DNA from 4 places in the Weizmannia sp. CD-2023 genome. Region 4 is predicted to be linked to each of the others. Evidence: riboswitches for the same ligand, from Rfam matches in the RefSeq annotation. Region 4 holds a riboswitch; each other region holds the start of a gene.
The links. A riboswitch is a leader RNA that binds a small molecule or an ion and turns the genes downstream of it on or off. The one in region 4 is predicted to bind S-adenosylmethionine.

Region 1: another riboswitch for S-adenosylmethionine. It lies ahead of metK (methionine adenosyltransferase); the one in region 4 lies ahead of P9687_RS15580 (methionine biosynthesis PLP-dependent protein).
Region 2: another riboswitch for S-adenosylmethionine. It lies ahead of P9687_RS04635 (methionine ABC transporter ATP-binding protein); the one in region 4 lies ahead of P9687_RS15580 (methionine biosynthesis PLP-dependent protein).
Region 3: another riboswitch for S-adenosylmethionine. It lies ahead of P9687_RS09640 (assimilatory sulfite reductase (NADPH) flavoprotein subunit); the one in region 4 lies ahead of P9687_RS15580 (methionine biosynthesis PLP-dependent protein).

Annotation. Positions count from the first base shown of each region.
Region 1 covers NZ_JARTJQ010000002.1:16,495-20,707, forward strand. Annotated here, with positions in the region: gene asnB (asparagine synthase (glutamine-hydrolyzing)) at 1-804, opposite strand, end outside; gene metK (methionine adenosyltransferase) at 1,035-2,246, opposite strand; SAM riboswitch class I at 2,392-2,540, opposite strand; gene pckA (phosphoenolpyruvate carboxykinase (ATP)) at 2,711-4,213, shown strand, end outside.
Region 2 covers NZ_JARTJQ010000032.1:23,472-27,684, reverse strand. Annotated here, with positions in the region: gene P9687_RS04645 (MetQ/NlpA family ABC transporter substrate-binding protein) at 1-62, opposite strand, end outside; gene P9687_RS04640 (methionine ABC transporter permease) at 124-786, opposite strand; gene P9687_RS04635 (methionine ABC transporter ATP-binding protein) at 776-1,816, opposite strand; SAM riboswitch class I at 1,889-1,997, opposite strand; gene P9687_RS04630 (ABC transporter ATP-binding protein) at 2,079-2,858, opposite strand; gene P9687_RS04625 (hypothetical protein) at 2,918-3,490, opposite strand; gene P9687_RS04620 (ParM/StbA family protein) at 3,502-4,213, opposite strand, start outside.
Region 3 covers NZ_JARTJQ010000069.1:7,286-11,498, forward strand. Annotated here, with positions in the region: gene cysI (assimilatory sulfite reductase (NADPH) hemoprotein subunit) at 1-267, opposite strand, end outside; gene P9687_RS09640 (assimilatory sulfite reductase (NADPH) flavoprotein subunit) at 285-2,141, opposite strand; SAM riboswitch class I at 2,262-2,362, opposite strand; gene P9687_RS09645 (2-phosphosulfolactate phosphatase) at 2,536-3,231, shown strand; gene P9687_RS09650 (phosphosulfolactate synthase) at 3,224-4,009, shown strand; gene P9687_RS09655 (VOC family protein) at 3,993-4,213, shown strand, end outside.
Region 4 covers NZ_JARTJQ010000107.1:22,530-26,742, reverse strand. Annotated here, with positions in the region: gene metC (cystathionine beta-lyase) at 1-626, opposite strand, end outside; gene P9687_RS15580 (methionine biosynthesis PLP-dependent protein) at 623-1,738, opposite strand; SAM riboswitch class I at 1,816-1,936, opposite strand; gene P9687_RS15575 (KpsF/GutQ family sugar-phosphate isomerase) at 2,315-3,292, opposite strand; gene kdsA (3-deoxy-8-phosphooctulonate synthase) at 3,307-4,149, opposite strand.

The sequences.
Region 1 (4,213 bases), on a different contig from region 4:
ATCGATCCCACCCGACAGGAATGCGCCAACCGGTACATCGCTGCGCATATGGACTTTCACCGAATCAATCATTACGTCACGCACTTCTTGAATAAATTCGTCCTCGCTTTTATGAACCGGGTGGAAGGATGCTTTCCAATATCGTTTGATTTCCATCGGTTTGCCAATTTTTTTCACAAAATAATGGCCCGGTTCAAGTTTCCGGATGCCTTTTGTCATGGTGAAAGGTTCGGGCACAAATTGGTAGGTTAAATAATATTGGACAGCATCATAATTCAGTTCTGGTTTTTCCATGGCAAGCAAAATGCTTTTCTTTTCAGAACCGAAATACATTTTATCGCCGTCTTCATAATAGAAGAACGGTTTAATGCCGAACGGGTCACGCGCGCCGCACAGCGTTTGTTCCTGCTTATCCCAGATCGCAAACCCGAACATCCCGCGCAGGCGTCCGATTGCTTTTTCGCCGTAACGGCTGTACATGGCAAGAATGACTTCCGTATCCGAATTCGTTTCGAATGTCATCCCTTCTTTAATCAATTCTTCACGTAATTCAACATAGTTATAAATTTCGCCATTAAAAATAATCCAGTACCGTTCGTTTTCGTATGTTAAAGGCTGGTGCCCCGCCTCGATATCGATAATGCTCAGGCGCCTGAAACCGAACTGGATATGCTCGTCTTCATAAAAGCCTTCATCATCCGGGCCGCGGTGCTCAATCATATGATTCATCTGTTTAAACTGTTGCCTGTCTTCGTCTGATAATGTAACGGGATGGTCATGGACGCAGCCAATAAATCCGCACATGTAAAAAGTCACCTACTTCATTTCGATATACTCTATTGTAAATTTATTTCTTTAAAAAACAAATGCATTTCCGCCAAAATTTGACGGCCAAATTCTGCACATGTAATATAGTTTAGCATGTTTTCCGCCAGTTTGCAGGGTTTTTGTTAAAAATGAGGCAAACAGGATTCCTTATTCCCGCCGTTTTATGAAAAAGAGCGGCCTGTATACCAGGCGCGCTCTTTTTCCTATTATTTTCCGATATGATTGCGGGCGAATTCGTTCAACGCCCCGGCTTTGTCCGTTTTTTCCCAAGGCACATCCAAATCATCGCGGCCGAAATGCCCGTACGCAGCGATCTGCCTGTAAATCGGACGGCGCAAGTCGAGCATTTTGATAATGCCGGCCGGGCGCAGGTCAAAATGAGCTTCGACCGCCTCGATCAGCACTTTTTCCGGCACTTTTCCGGTCCCAAACGTATCGATGGAAATAGAAACGGGCTTCGCCACCCCGATCGCATACGCAAGCTGTACCTCGCATTTTTCCGCAAGGCCTGCCGCAACAATATTTTTCGCAACATAGCGGGCGGCATAAGCAGCGGAACGGTCCACTTTCGTCGGGTCTTTCCCGGAAAATGCGCCGCCGCCGTGCCGGGCATAGCCGCCGTACGTGTCGACAATGATTTTGCGGCCGGTCAGCCCCGCATCCCCTTGAGGGCCGCCGATGACAAAGCGGCCGGTCGGATTAATCAAATACTTTGTATCCGCATCGAGCAAGTGTGCCGGCACAACCGGTTCAATGACGTATTTTTTCATATCTTCCTGGATTTGTCCGGCGCTTGTGTCAGGATCATGCTGCGTTGAAATGACAATCGTATCAATCCGGGCAGGCTGGTTGTTCTCGTCATATTCAACTGTCACCTGTGTCTTTGCATCCGGGCGCAAATACGGGATCACTTCTTGTTTGCGGAGTTCAGCAAGACGGCGGGCAAGCTTGTGGGCAAGCGAAATGGGAAGCGGCATCAGCTCTTCTGTCTCATTGCAGGCAAACCCGAACATCAGGCCCTGGTCGCCGGCTCCGATTGCCTCAATCTCTTCGTCGCTCATCCCGCCTTCGCGGGCTTCCAAAGCCTGGTTAACGCCGCGCGCAATATCTTCGGACTGTTCGTCAATCGATGTCAGCACCGCGCAGGTTTCCGCATCAAACCCGTATTTCGCGCGCGTATAGCCGATCTCTTTAATGGTCTTGCGCACCACTTTCGGAATATCCACATATGTATTGGTGGAAATTTCCCCCGTGACAAGCACGAGCCCTGTTGTGACGGAAGTTTCACAGGCAACGCGGGCATTCGGGTCTTTTTCTAAAATGGCATCCAAAATGGCATCGGAAATCTGGTCGCAAATTTTGTCCGGATGGCCTTCCGTCACCGATTCCGATGTGAACAAATGCCGTCCTTTTAACATCCGCTTTTCCTCCTTATATGGTTACATATTGGAAACGGTACTCATACCCTAAACTCGATTCATTTCATGTACAAAGCCAAAAATAAAAACCTTCCCCATTCATCATGAGTGGAAAGGTTTTGACTTCAATCAATCGCGCCTTTCACTCTTATCGTTCAAGGAAACAATCCTTGCTGCAGGTTAGCACCTTTGCCTGGAAGTCAAGCGGCAGCTGCGTTGCGAGCGCATTGCCTGTTCCAGAGGCGGGTTGCTGGGTTTCATCGGGCCCGTCCCTCCACCAGCTCGGGATAAGAGTATCCGTTCAAAGTAAAATCATACGCAATTTAGCAGGCGCTGTCAATGATTTTTTCGCCCTTCTCCCCTTTGTCCTCTGCATTTTTCCCGGAAAAAAGTATGTAATAAACGGATGAATATGTTATACTGATATCGTTTAAAGTGAAATAAGTTATTCAAAGGGGCGGTTTATGAAAATGGATCTGATTGGCGCTTCTGACGATTTAAAGTTTTTGTTGTCGGGGGAAAACGTACGCATGCAGCTTTCCGTGCCACAATTAATGGAAAAAATTATCGAACGGAAAGAAGCTGTACTGACAACGGAAGGGGCCATTTCTGCTGCAACAGGAAAATATACAGGAAGGTCACCGAAAGATAAATTTATTGTCGTCGACTCCGAATCAAAAGACCGTGTCGACTGGGGCAAAATCAACCAGCCGGTTTCTCCCGGCGTGTTCAACAGGCTTTATGAAAAAATGGTCCGGCATTTAAAAGGGAAAGACGAAATTTTTGTGTTTAAAGGTTTTGCGGGTGCCGATCCAAAAAGCCGCCTTCCGATCCAGACCGTGAATGAGTTCGCCTGGCATAATTTATTCGCGCATCAATTGTTTATCCGGCCGGATGCGGAGGAGCTCTATCAACACGATGCGCAATTTACGATTCTTTCCGCGCCGCTGTTTAAGGCAGACCCGGCGCTTGACGGCACGCATTCCGAAGCGTTCATCATGATTTCACTTGAACGCCGGATAATTTTGATCGGCGGGACGGAATATGCAGGCGAAATGAAAAAAAGCATTTTTTCCATCATGAATTACTTGCTGCCGCAAAAAGGCATCCTTCCCATGCACTGCTCCGCCAATACTGGGAAAAACGGCGATACGGCCCTGTTTTTCGGCTTGTCCGGGACCGGGAAAACGACGCTTTCCGCCGATCCGGAGCGCGCACTTATAGGGGACGATGAGCACGGCTGGTCCGACAGCGGTGTCTTCAATATTGAAGGCGGATGCTATGCAAAGTGCATCGGGCTTACGGAAGAAAAAGAACCACAAATTTACCAGGCGATCCGTTTTGGGACCGTACTTGAAAATGTGGTCGTAGATCCGGTGTCCCGCAAACCGCAATATGACAACAATGCACTGACGGAAAATACAAGGGCTGCTTACCCGATTGAAAACATCGGCAATATTGCCCGCTCCGGCATGGCCGGCCATCCGTCAACCATTATATTCCTGACGGCCGATGCATCCGGTGTCCTGCCGCCGATCAGCAGGCTGACAAAAGAGCAGGCCATGTACCATTTCTTAAGCGGTTACACTTCTAAACTGGCCGGTACCGAACGCGGCGTCACGCGCCCGGAAGCCGTGTTCTCCACTTGCTTCGGCGCGCCGTTCTTGCCGCTTGAGCCCGCCGTTTATGCGGAAATGCTCGGCGAGAAAGTTGACAGGCACAACGTCCAGGTATTTCTTGTCAATACCGGCTGGACAGGCGGCCCGTACGGAACCGGTTCCCGCATGAAATTAAGCGATACGCGGGCCATGGTCCGGGCTGCGATAAACGGCAAACTGAAAGATACCGAAACACGGCAGGATGATATTTTCGGGCTACACATCCCGGTTCATATTGAAGGGGTGTCAGATGACGTCCTTTATCCGGCAGATACATGGACGGACAAGCAGGCTTACCGTGAAAAAGCG
Region 2 (4,213 bases), on a different contig from region 4:
TTGGCCCCGCATCCTGCCAAAACCAGGATGAGCCCCAATAATAGAATCGCAAATTTTTTCATCGCTGCTAAGTCCCCCTGAATTGAATTTTTTATAAAAAAGGTGTAACCCTTTTTTTCAATATTATTTTCTCCGGATTTTTTTGGAGAGAAAGTTGCCCAATGTCTGGACAAGCTGGGTGAAAATGACCAGCGTGATAACGGTAACGATCATGACGCCTGTCTGAAACTGGTTGTACCCGTATGTGATCGCCAAATCCCCGATCCCGCCGGCACCGACCGCGCCCGCCATCGCGGAAGCCCCAATCAGCCCGATGGTGGCAATCGTTAAATTGAGCACCATGGATGCCTTTGCTTCCGGAAGCAAAAACCGCCAAATAATCTGCCAGTTCGTCGCCCCCATTGACTGCGCAAGTTCGATTGTCCCTTTGTCGACTTCAAGCAGTGAACTTTCAATGAGCCTCCCGATGTAAAAAGCAGTGTACAACACAAGCGGCACAATCGCTGCGGTTGTTCCGATCGCTGTCCCGACAACCCAGCGCGTAAACGGAATGATCGCGACAACGAGAATAATAAACGGGATCGACCGAAAAATATTGATAATCACATTTAAAATATTAAAAATCCATTTGTTTTCCCATATGCCGTTTTCCCGGGTAATAACGAGAATGACGCCAACCGGGATGCCGATGATGATGGAAATGAGTAATGATACAGCCACCATATACAGCGTCTGGCCCATTGCCGTGAAAAATTGCGGCCAAAACCATGACCAATCAAATGCCATTTTTCTCCACCTCCCGAATGATCGCTTCGTGATCGTTGATGTACTGAATGGCCCGCTTCATTTCTTCCGGGTCGCCTTTCAATTCGACAAGCAGGTTGCCAAAAGGGATTCCCTGAAGTTCGGTGATCATGCCATGAAGCACATTCAGGTCGATTGAAAATTGTTTTGCTGTATTGGATAACAGCGGCATATTGGTGGAAGCTCCTTTAAACAGAATCCGGTAAATGCCGTGCGGGTTGTCTTTGCTGCTTTCATCGATCAGTTTTTGCACTGATGGCGGAATCGAATCATTCAGCACGGTTTTCACAAAGCTTCTCGCAATTTGCGTTTTCGGTTCTGTGAAAAGGTCGATTACAGGGCCCTGCTCCACAATTTTTCCGCCGTCCAGCACTGCCACTTTATCACAAATGTCACGAATGACGTTCATTTCATGGGTGATCATAAGAATCGTGATGCCCAGCTCGTCCCGGACTTTCCGTAAAAGGGCAAGCACGGCTTCAGTCGTATTCGGATCAAGGGCCGATGTTGCCTCGTCACAAAGCAGAATGTCCGGGTCTGTCGCAAGGGCTCTTGCAATGCCAACCCTTTGTTTCTGGCCGCCTGACAACTGGTCAGGGTAGTGGTGCATTCTCTCTTCTAACCCGACAAAAGACAATAATTCTGCCACTTTTGCCTTTATTTCTTCCTTCGGGCGGTGTTCCAGCACAAGCGGCATGGCTACGTTTTGAAAAATCGTCTTTGACTGAAGCAGATTGAACTGCTGGAAAATCATGCCGATTTTTTTCCGCTCTTGGCGCAGCTTTGCAGGCGGCAGGCGCACAAGGTCGATCCCGTTAACGAGCACTTCCCCGGAAGTCGGCCGCTCGAGCAGATTCACGCACCGGATCAGCGTGCTTTTCCCGGCACCGCTGTAGCCGACCACCCCGAAGATTTCCCCTTTTTCAACACGCAGGTTGATGCCTTTTAACGCTTCAACCTTTTTGTCCTTCCCTTTTCCGTATACCTTATGAATATCTTCTAATACCAGCATGTTGAAAACTCCTTCTGTTCCTTTTGGCAAAAAAAAACCTTCTTTCATTCGAAAGAGGTTTGCCGGTCAAGTGACTTATCTCTCAGAATGAACCATTCTGCAGGAATTAGCACCTTTCAAAAAAAGATTTGAAGGTTGCTGGACGTCATCGGGCCTGTCCCTCAGTCTCTCTGGATAAGTTATTCATTTGTTATATTTAAATATTAGTGGACGGCTCGGGATTTGTCAATTCATTATTTTATATTTTTTTGTTTTCCAATCATCAGACAACTTGAAACAAAGCCCGGTTTCCCCGCCACTCCACCTGAATTTCATGCTCAAAAAAGCGGGAAAGCACTTGTTTTTCAATCATCTCGGAAGTCCGGCCCTGCCGGAAAACTTCCCCGTTCCTGATCAGCAATGTTTTTTGGAAAGCGGGAGAAATTTCTTCCGGATGGTGCGTGACATATACAAGCGTCGGTCCGTTCTTATCTTTCGCCAGCTCCTCCACACTTTCTAGCAAAATTTCCCGGGCAAACAAATCCAGCCCGTTGCAAGGCTCGTCCAAAATTAAGATGCGCGGTTCCGCCATTAACGCGCGCGCAATTAAAAGCTTCTGCCGCTCTCCTTGCGAACAATGTTCATAAGCACGGCTAAAAAGGGAAGCACAATGTAATTGTTCCATCAAGTGCAGGGCTTTTTCTTCGTCTTGTGCATCCACCGCTTCATACAGCCCGATGGATGCATATTTGCCGCTGATAACCACATCGCTTGCAAGCTGGGTGCGCGGTATTCTCTCCTGGATGGAGGAGCTGACCCAGCCGATTGATTTCCGCAGTTCCGGCAGGCTTGTTTTTCCGAACGTTTTTCCGAGCACCTTGATGCTCCCCTTTGTTGGCCAAATATACCCATTGATCATATTAAGCAAAGTGGTTTTGCCGGAACCGTTTAAGCCGAGGATAGCCCAGTGCTCCCCTTTTTTGACCGTCCAGTGAATGTCCGAGAGCAGTTTTTTGCCGTCGCGCACAAGGCTCACATCGGCAACTTCGATTACATTTTCCATCTGTGCCATCCCCTTACATTTCGTACAAGTTTTAAACACAGGGGTTCACCCTGCGCTCTTTATTTATTCATGCTGGCGAGAAAATCGCCGAGCAGGTCTTCCGCATCTTCTTCTTTTTCCGGCGCTCCCGTTTCGGGCGGTGCCGGTTCGACGGCGGCAGTTCTCCAGTCGAATGCATCAAGATCATCCGATCCAGGCGGCTCACCACCGGATCGAACCGGTTTCGCGTCCGCTTCTTCGCTGGTTTGCGGCAATTCGTCTTCCTGTAAAAAAAGCGTCTCATCCATAGATACAGGTTGTTTCGACAGGGCCGCAAAGAGCGAAGTCGCCCGGAGTGGATCCTGAATCAGTTCGTAAACAATGCTGCCGAGCATCGCTTCCGAATGTTCATGCTTCAGCCAGTCATGTTGCACTTTTGTCAGTTTGCGCGGCAGCGGGATTGTAATGGTTTCTTTGTCCTTTACGAGCGACTGGTTGATGCCCTGTAAGACATATCCGGCTATTTTGGCGGAGAAGTTCCGTTTCTCTTTTTCTTTTAACTTTGACAGTTCTTTTAAAATATGATCGGGCGTATCCTGGGGGATCCGGAACGCAATCGTCTGGCCCCGCTTCATCCCGCTTTGTTTTTCCATATTTTTTCACCTTATTTGGATTCGACCGGTTTCTTTCCTTTGTCTTCCGGTTTATTGTTTTTCCTCACATAATCCGAAATTAATTTGTAGTAAGCATTGGCCATCATCCAGATGCTCTCTTTTTCATCTTCAAAGAAATCAATATTGTAGCCTTCAAGGCTGTTGTTCAGCGTTTTTAAGTAATCTTTCAGGACAACAGAACCGCCGCCGACAAAATAGCAAATCTCTGTTTGTGAGTTTTTCTGCCACACGTTCCGGAGCAGGCGGTATTGTTTCTTTGCAAGGTCAAACAAGATACGGTCTGTAATGTCGTGCACGCTTGTCCGGCTGCCTTTTACCATAATATGGTTGCGGTCATGCTTTTTCGTGATAATATCGACCACATCACGGCGGCTGTCCAATTCGACCCCGTATTTGACGCGGATTTCTTCACGGATCTGTTCAAGCGCTTCTGATACGCCGAGATTAAATCCCTGCGCCCGGTCATCATCGACTGTCCTGTTTTTGATCACGGCGATATCCGTTGAGAGGCCGCCGATATCCTGGATTAAAATGCGTTTGTCAATCAATTCGCGGTTAATAATGTTTAAATCGTTATCCATGACAAGATTGATAAAAGCGGCAAAGCCTTCCGGATACACTTTGATTTCGTCAAATTTCAGATTGACTTTCAACCCCTGATATTTCGGTGTGACAAGAAATTCCACCTGGTGGACGGATCCA
Region 3 (4,213 bases), on a different contig from region 4:
CACAAGCCACTGTTCCGGGGTCGCAACACCGCCCGGAATGCGGACACGCACCATAAACTGGTAAGCCGGCTCCAGTTTCTTTTTGCGCCGATCGTTGCGGATATCGCGGTCGTCCTGCTGGTAGCTGCCATGAAATTTCAACAGTTTATTATCGTCTTCGGATATCGCGCCGGTCAGTGGATCTTTGAGCCCTTCCGCAATCGTCCCTCTTAAAAACCGGCTTTTTTCTTTTATCGTTTCAAGCGGATCAAGTTTTTTATCAGCCATCTTCCTGCCCCTCTCTGTTAATACACATCACGCTGGTATCGTTTTGCCCGTCGCATTTCCTGTAAATAATCCTCTGCCTCTTCCCTCGCCATATTGCCTTCTGTTTCAAGAATTTCAAGCAGCGTTTCCTGGACGTCGCGGGCCATCTGCTTTTCATCGCCGCACACATACACACAGGCGCCTTTTTCAAGCCATGCATAAAAATCTTTGCTTTTTTCAAGCATCCGGTGCTGGACGTATATTTTTTCTGCCTGGTCGCGCGAAAAAGCCACATCCATCCGTTCGAGCACGCCATTTTTCAGCCAGTTTTGCCAGTCAAGCTGATACAGAAAATCCGTCGCAAAATGCTGGTCCCCGTAAAACAGCCATGTTCGTCCGGTGATCCCTTCCGCTTCCCTTTCTTCCAGGAAAGAACGGAACGGCGCCACGCCTGTTCCCGGCCCGATCATGATCACCGGCACATCCGGGTCAGCCGGAAGTTTGAAATTCGGATTGCGGTGGACATAAACCGGCAGCTTGTCTCCCGGTTTTATCCTGCCTGCGATTTGCCCGGAGCAAACCCCTTCGCGCACCCTTCCGTTTGCTGTATAGCAGTCCAGTGCAATGACAAGATGGACTTCATCGGGGTTCGCTTTCCAGCTGCTTGCGATCGAATAAAGCCGCGGCGGCATTTTCCGGAGCATTTGTACGAAAGCTTGCACTTCCACTTTTTCCGGCGGATATTCCTCGACAAGATCGAGCAGGCCCCGCCCTTCAAGGTACGCCTTTGCCTCCGCTTCATTTTCAAGCAAAGCCGTAAGCGCTTTGTTTCCGAAAAGCACGGCTGCCTGCTGAAGCAGCGGTTTTGTTAATCTCGTAATTTCATAATGTCTGAGTAATGCTTCCCTGGCCGGCAGCACTTCCCCTTTTTTATTGACCGGAACTGGTTCTTCCGGATCCCAGCCGAGCTTTTCGATCAGCCGTTCCACGAGTTTCGGATCATTTTCCGGGTAAATCCCGATGCTGTCCCCCGGTTCAAATGTAAAACCGGACCCTTCAAGGGATAGTTCGATATGGTGCGTTTTTTTATTGGACCCTTCCCAGTTCAAGTTGATATTTTCCAACACTTCCGCCTGGAACGGGTTGGATTTGGAATAATCGGTGTTTGCAGGCCGGGTGGCATCCGCAGCGGTTGAAGCCGGCAAGGCAGATGCCCGGAGCACGCCTGCAACCCCTTCAAACCATTCGCGGGCGTCCTCTTCATAATCCACATCACAATCCACCCGCGGATAGAGCCTTTCCCCGCCCAACTCTTCCAGCCTCTTGTCGATCTCTTTTCCGACCTTGCAAAAAAACTCATATGTCTGGTCCCCAAGCGCCAAAACGGAAAAAGGGACCCCGTCCAGTTTTGGGGCTTTTCTGCTGTGGATCAGCTCATAGAAAGACAATGCGTTGTCGGGCGGGTCCCCTTCCCCTTGTGTGCTTGTAATGATGAGCAGATACCCTGCATTTTTTAAATCTTTCGGCTTGGCCGCATCGAGTGCCGAAAAAGATACGGCAAACTGCATTTCTTTTAATCTGGCTGCGAATGCTTCGGCAAGCGCCTGGGCATTGCCTGTCTCGGAACCAAACAGCAGCGTAACCGTTTTGGTTGCCGTCTGTACCGGTTTTTCAGCAACAGCTGTACTTCCCGGGGGATTCGTTCCTTGTTCGGCAAACGGATAGGTTAAATATCCGCTTAGCCATAATTTTTGCTGATCCGTTAATAGTTGCAGCAGTTCATTTAACTTTTCCGCCTGTTCTTTACTAAACGGGCTGTTTTGTACACTTAACGGCAAATCTTCCACCTCGCAATGTTTGCATGCACTTTTCATTTGTTTATTTATGTATGACATCCTAATCCAAATAGACATAGAAGTTTACTTGGATTTTAATCCGCTTCTTTCCATGAGAAGCGCCTTCGAAAAAAGCTCTCCTTACAAAGATAAGAAGAGCCGGCGCACAATGGTCAACTTCTCTTATCTTTCAGACGATTGTCTGCAGGAATTGGCACAGTGTTTTTCAACCTGTTGCCGAGGCTTCAAAGGGCCTTTCCCTCCACCTCTCTGGATAAGAAGCACAAATCATTATTTAGAAATCATTGAAAACATTATACAATCAAATACAGGTACAGTCAATTCTTTTTTGAACAGATGGGACATTTAAAAAAGGAAAAGGGTGGCAAGTTCCGCATCAAGCGTCCCCCCAATATACTTTATGTATCTTTTGCACAGAATGAGGGGGGAATGGATGAATATCCGCATTTACCAGGGGAATGAGATGACGCCGGAAGATGGAGATGCCAATATTGTGATCGATGTAATCCGCGCGTTTACGGTTGCCCACCATGCCTTTTTGGGCGGCGTAAAAGAAATATGGCTGGCTGACTCAATAGAAACGGCTTTTCGTATCAAAAACAAATACCCGCATGTTTTGCTCACGGGCGAAAGGCACGGCCTTCCGATCCCAGGATTTGATTTTGGTCATTCACCGGCCGCCATCGCCAAACAGCCGTTAGCCGGCAAAACGTTGGTACAAACATCGACAAACGGGGTAAAAGCAGTTTTTCACGCCCTTCACGCAAAGGAAGTCTATGTTACCGGCTTTTCGAATGCAAAAACGACGGCAAAATGGGTCCGGCGCAAATGGAAAGACAAAGACAACGCCCGCATCAACATGATTGCTTCCCATCCGACGGGGGAAGATGACCTGGCATGCGCGTTATACATGGAAAGCATCCTCACCGGCTCCGGCACGATAAAGCCGGAATCAGTGATCAAGGAGATTGTAGATGCCAGTGTTGCAAAAAAATTTCTTGATCCCGGCCAGCCTGCATTTAACCCGGCTGACCTGGAATTTTGCATTAAAGAGAGAGACTGCGGGTTTGTGATGAAAATGGATCCAACAGGAGAATTTCCAACGATCGTGAGGGTTGAAGATGAATGACCATGGTTTGACACTGCCTTTACGCAATGAGAAACCGCGGGATTGCGGAATCACCATCTTAATTGACAATGGCATTCCGCTGAACTTTTTTAAAGATACCATGAACAGTGCAGCCCCTTATATTGATTTCGTCAAATTCGGCTGGGGGACATCGGTCGTTTCACGCCATTTGGAAGAAAAAATAGATCACTTGAGGCAAAACGGCATTGCCTTCTTTTTCGGCGGCACTTTATTTGAAAAGTTTGCCAGCCAGGGAAAAACGGATCGGTACGTTCAATACTGCCGGCGGTTTGAATGCGAATATGTTGAAATCTCAAATGGCACCCTGCCGCTGTCCAATACGGAAAAATGCCGCTATATTGCGGAGTTTTCAAAGGAGTTTAAAGTGTTAAGTGAAGTCGGCTCAAAAGATGCTGCCAAATCAATGGCCGATACGCCCGCGTTATGGCTGGAATCGATTAGTCAAGATTTAGAAGCAGGCGCATATAAAGTGATGACAGAGGCAAGGGAAAGCGGCACGAGCGGCATTTGCAACGGGGACGGGGAAATACGGGAGGAGATGTTTGCGGCCATCCTGGACTCCGGGATTCCTCGCGATTCTTTGATTTTCGAAGCGCCCAACAAGCAGCTCCAGGCTTTTTTTATCCACCATCTCGGTCCGGATGCCAATTTGGCCAACATCCCTTTTTCGGATGCCCTTGCGCTTGAAACATTAAGGCTCGGTTTGCGATCAGATACTTTTTTTATTGGAGGAGATTCCCATGAGAGAAACAGATAAAATTTTTCATTTGGCGATTCCGTGCAAAGATCTTGATGAAACAGCCGATTTCTATGAAAAATTAGGCTGCAAGGTGGCGCGCCGGTATGATGACCGGGTCACTTTCAATTTTTTCGGGGACCAGGTTGTCTGCCATCTGAGCCCTGAAAAAATAGATTCTAACCCGAAAATGTATCCCCGCCATTTCGGCATTACTTTTTTGAA
Region 4 (4,213 bases):
ACGACATCGCTGTGCCCCGCTAAAAATTTCGTCGCGCTGTGCAGCACGATATCCGCCCCGAGTTCAAGCGGACGCTGCAGGGCAGGCGTTAAAAAGGTGTTGTCGACAAAGGTGAGCGCCCCGGTTGCCTTTGCCAGTTCACTCACCGCCCGGATATCCGTCACTTTTAAAAGCGGGTTTGAAGGGGTTTCTACATAAAAAGCTTTCGTGTTCGGGCGGACGGCCTGCCGCACTTCTTCAAGGTTGGTCATATCCACAAATGTATGTTCAATACCAAGCCGTGTCAGGACTTCCGTCACCATCCGGAACGTGCCGCCGTACACATCCTCGGTGATCACAACATGGTCGCCCGCCGACAAAAGCAGAAACGCCGTTGAAATCGCCGCCATCCCGGAAGCAAACGCGAAACCTTTGGCGCCGCCTTCGAGTTCGGCTATGACATCCTCGAGCGCTTCCCTCGTCGGATTGAGCGAGCGGCTGTAATCGTATTTGCCGAACTGGTCAATGTCCGCCTGGTGGTATGTCGAAGCATGCTGGATCGGCACACTCACCGCACCGGTCGCCGGGTCAATTTTGTGGCTGTTATGTAAAAGCCTCGTTTGAAAAGAATAATCTTCATTTGTCATCGTGTTTGCACCCCTTCGTGAATGTTGGCAAAAGCTTTTTCAATATCTGCAATCAAATCGCGGTCATCTTCAATTCCGACTGAAAAGCGCAAAAGGCAGTTGTCCACGCCTGAGGCAATCCGTTTTTCTTCCGGAATGTCGGCATGCGTCTGTGTAGCCGGGTAAGTGATAAAACTTTCCGTCCCGCCGAGGCTTTCGGCAAATGTAATCAAAGACAGGCCGCGTAAAAACGGGTCAACCCATGATTCTTCTTTTACACGGAAAGAAAGCATCCCGCCGCGTCCAGGATACAGCACATCTTTTACGTCCGGATGCGCGCTTAAAAAGGCCGCCACAGCTTTTGCATTCTTTTCGTGTTTTTCCATCCGGAGCGCCAGCGTTTTCATGCCGCGCATCAGAAGCCACGAATCAAACGGGCTGAGTGTGGCGCCGGCGCCGTTATGGTACAAGAAAAGCTTGTCGCAAAGTTCAGCGCCCTTTGCCACGATCAGCCCAGCCAGCACGTCGTTATGCCCGCCAAGATATTTCGTTGCGCTGTGGACCACAATATCAGCGCCTTCTTTGATCGGCCGCTGCAAAAGCGGAGTATAAAAAGTATTGTCCACGATCAGCAGGATTCCGTGCCTTTTCGCAATTTCAGCCACAGCGCCGATATCCGTCTGCTGCATGAGGGGGTTTGTCGGTGTTTCGAGAAAAATGGCTTTCGTTTTCGGGGTGATTTCTTTTTCAATATTTTCCGGGTTGCACGTATTCACGTAATTACAACAAAGCCCCCATTTTTTATACCCCTGCTCCAGCAGGCGGTAGGTGCCGCCGTATAAATCATCACTCACAATCCACTCATCGCCGGCCTGGAACAAAGATAAAACAGTGAAAATCGCAGCCATGCCGGAACTGCACGCAAACCCGCGGTCCCCGCCCTCCAGATCCGCAATCGCTTCTTCCAGCAACTGGCGTGTCGGGTTGCCGGTACGGGAATAATCGAAACCGGTCGACTGCCCAATGCCTTCGTGGTGGTAAGCGGTAGAAAAATAAACAGGCGGGTTCACCGCACCTGTCACGCGGTCACTGCGGTTTCCGATCTGTGCAAGTTTTGTTTCTGTACGATACATGATGGACACTCCCTCACTTAAAATCAAAAAGCCTTCTCCAATAAGAAGAAGGCCATTCTTTTCGTGCATGAACCATCTTCTTATCTTTCAAGTTATGGATCCCATAACTTGCAGGACTTAGCACCTTTTCAACGCGTAAAAGCATTGAAGGTTGCTGAGGCTTCATCGGGCCATTCCCTCAACCTCTCTTGATAAGAAAACACCAATATGAAATTTGCCATAAACGCCACAAAAGGCATACACAACGGACATAAAAAATGCTTACGTTCAATTTATCCCTTTTTTTCGGATTCGTCAAGCTTTTTTAAAAAATTTTCAATTTAAATTTTGTTTTTCTTATGGACAATCAATATGGTGAGAAAATAAAACAGCAAAGATGAAAGGAGAAGCGTAATGACCCCGTCTGTAGTATTCGTGACCCTTTTATTTTAATAGGCCACTGAACCATTGTCACCGAAATCTTTGTGTGGTATCCCCGAAAAGAAGCAGACAGCTGCTGTGTAAATATTGGCGGTAAACACCAAAAAAAGCGGTATTCTTTATGAATCCGCTCTGTCCAATATCTTGTTATTTTGCCTATATAGTCTGGATCAAATCCTGAATATGGAGCATGGCAACTGGTTTCTGGCCGGCAACAACCGGCAGCACCTTGAAAGCGCGGTCTTCCATTATTCGCAATGCTTCCGCTGCCAGCTGGTGCTCACTGACGCAAACCGGATATTTTGTATACAGGTCTGCCACTTTTTTATCCAGTACTTCATGGCCGTTTAAAAGCTCGCGCCGGATATCGCCATCCGTTAAAATGCCGGCAAGCCGGCCCTGCTTATCAATGACCGAGACAGCCCCCGTCCCCGCTTCCGTCATCATAAATAATGCTTCCTTTATGCCGGTATCCATTCTGGCAACCGGGTTCATGCTTTTGCGTTTAGCCACATGGCCAACTGTTAGAAGCAAACGCCTGCCAAGCGAGCCGCCGGGATGGAAGAGCGCAAAGTTTTCAGGTTTAAAATCCCTTGCCTTTAAAAGGGCAACCGCAATCGCATCCCCGAGCGCAAGCGTGACGGTTGTCGTAGAAGTCGGCGCAAGGCCGAGCGGGCACGCTTCCTCAACTTCCCCGATATCCATCACCAGATTCGAACACCGTGCCAGTGCTGACTTGCGTGAACCAGAAATGGCAATCATTTTTGCGCCGATCCTTTTGATGGAAGGGATCATATTTAATATTTCCGGCGTTTCCCCGCTGTTGGAAATGGCAATTAGGATGTCTTTTTTTGTTATTTTTCCAAGATCGCCGTGCAGTGCTTCTCCCGGGTGAAGGAAAAATGCCGGGGTACCGGTGCTTGCAAATGTGGAAGCAAGTTTCCGCCCGATGGTGCCCGATTTCCCCATTCCCGTAAAAATGACTCTCCCTTCGCACGCCAATATCATTTCAATACCTTCATTTATCCGGAAATTTATCCGGTCTTTCAGCTTTAAAATCTCATTGGCCTCTTTTTCCAGCACTTCACGGACGCTTTCGACATAATTGATGCTTCGTCTGAAATCTTTTAACATCATTTTCACCTCCATTAATGGATGTTTGCCGCTGTTTGTTCTTTTATCATGCGATCAATTTCTATCATTGGCTTTAACATTTCTTCAAGATCATCCAGTTTTACCATATTCGGGCCATCCGACCAGGCTTGTCCCGGATCGGGATGGGCTTCCAGAAACAACGCATCGATCCCGCAAGCCGCCGCTGCCCTTGCGAGATACGGGACAAGCGCTCGCTTTCCGCCTGTTGAAGTGCCGTTTCCGCCCGGGATTTGGACACTGTGGGTGGCGTCAAACGCGACCGGATACCCTAATCTGCGCATTTCCGGAAGTGCGCGCATATCCACCACCAGGTTATTGTAGCCGAATGTCGAACCGCGTTCCGTAAGGAGAATTTTTTCAGTGCCGGATTCCTCCAGTTTTTGAATGACGTTTTTCATATCCCAAGGCGCCAAAAACTGCCCTTTTTTGACATTCACGATTTTGCCCGTCGCGGCAGCGGCGAGCAGCAAATCAGTCTGGCGGCAAAGGAATGCGGGGATTTGCAGCATGTCGAGCACTTCCCCGGCTGCTTTTGCCTGGTGCGGCTCATGAATATCGGACGTGACCGGCATGCCAAATGCATTTTTAATACGATCAAGTATTTCGAGCCCTTTTTCCAGTCCCGGGCCCCTTTTGGAAAAAATGGATGATCGGTTGGCTTTGTCGAAAGAAGCTTTAAAAACGAAAGGAATGCCGAGTTTTCCGGCAATGGTTTGAAGGGTTGCGGCTGTTTCCATGGCCATTGTTTCACTTTCAATCACGCACGGGCCGGCAATCAATACGAACGGCAGAGATGGGCCGAAAGCTATCCGGCTGTTCAGTTGGACTGTTTTCATTTGCTCACTCCTCATTTTTAAGTTTTCACGTGTCTTTACTCCTTCTGCTGCAGGTTACAAATAT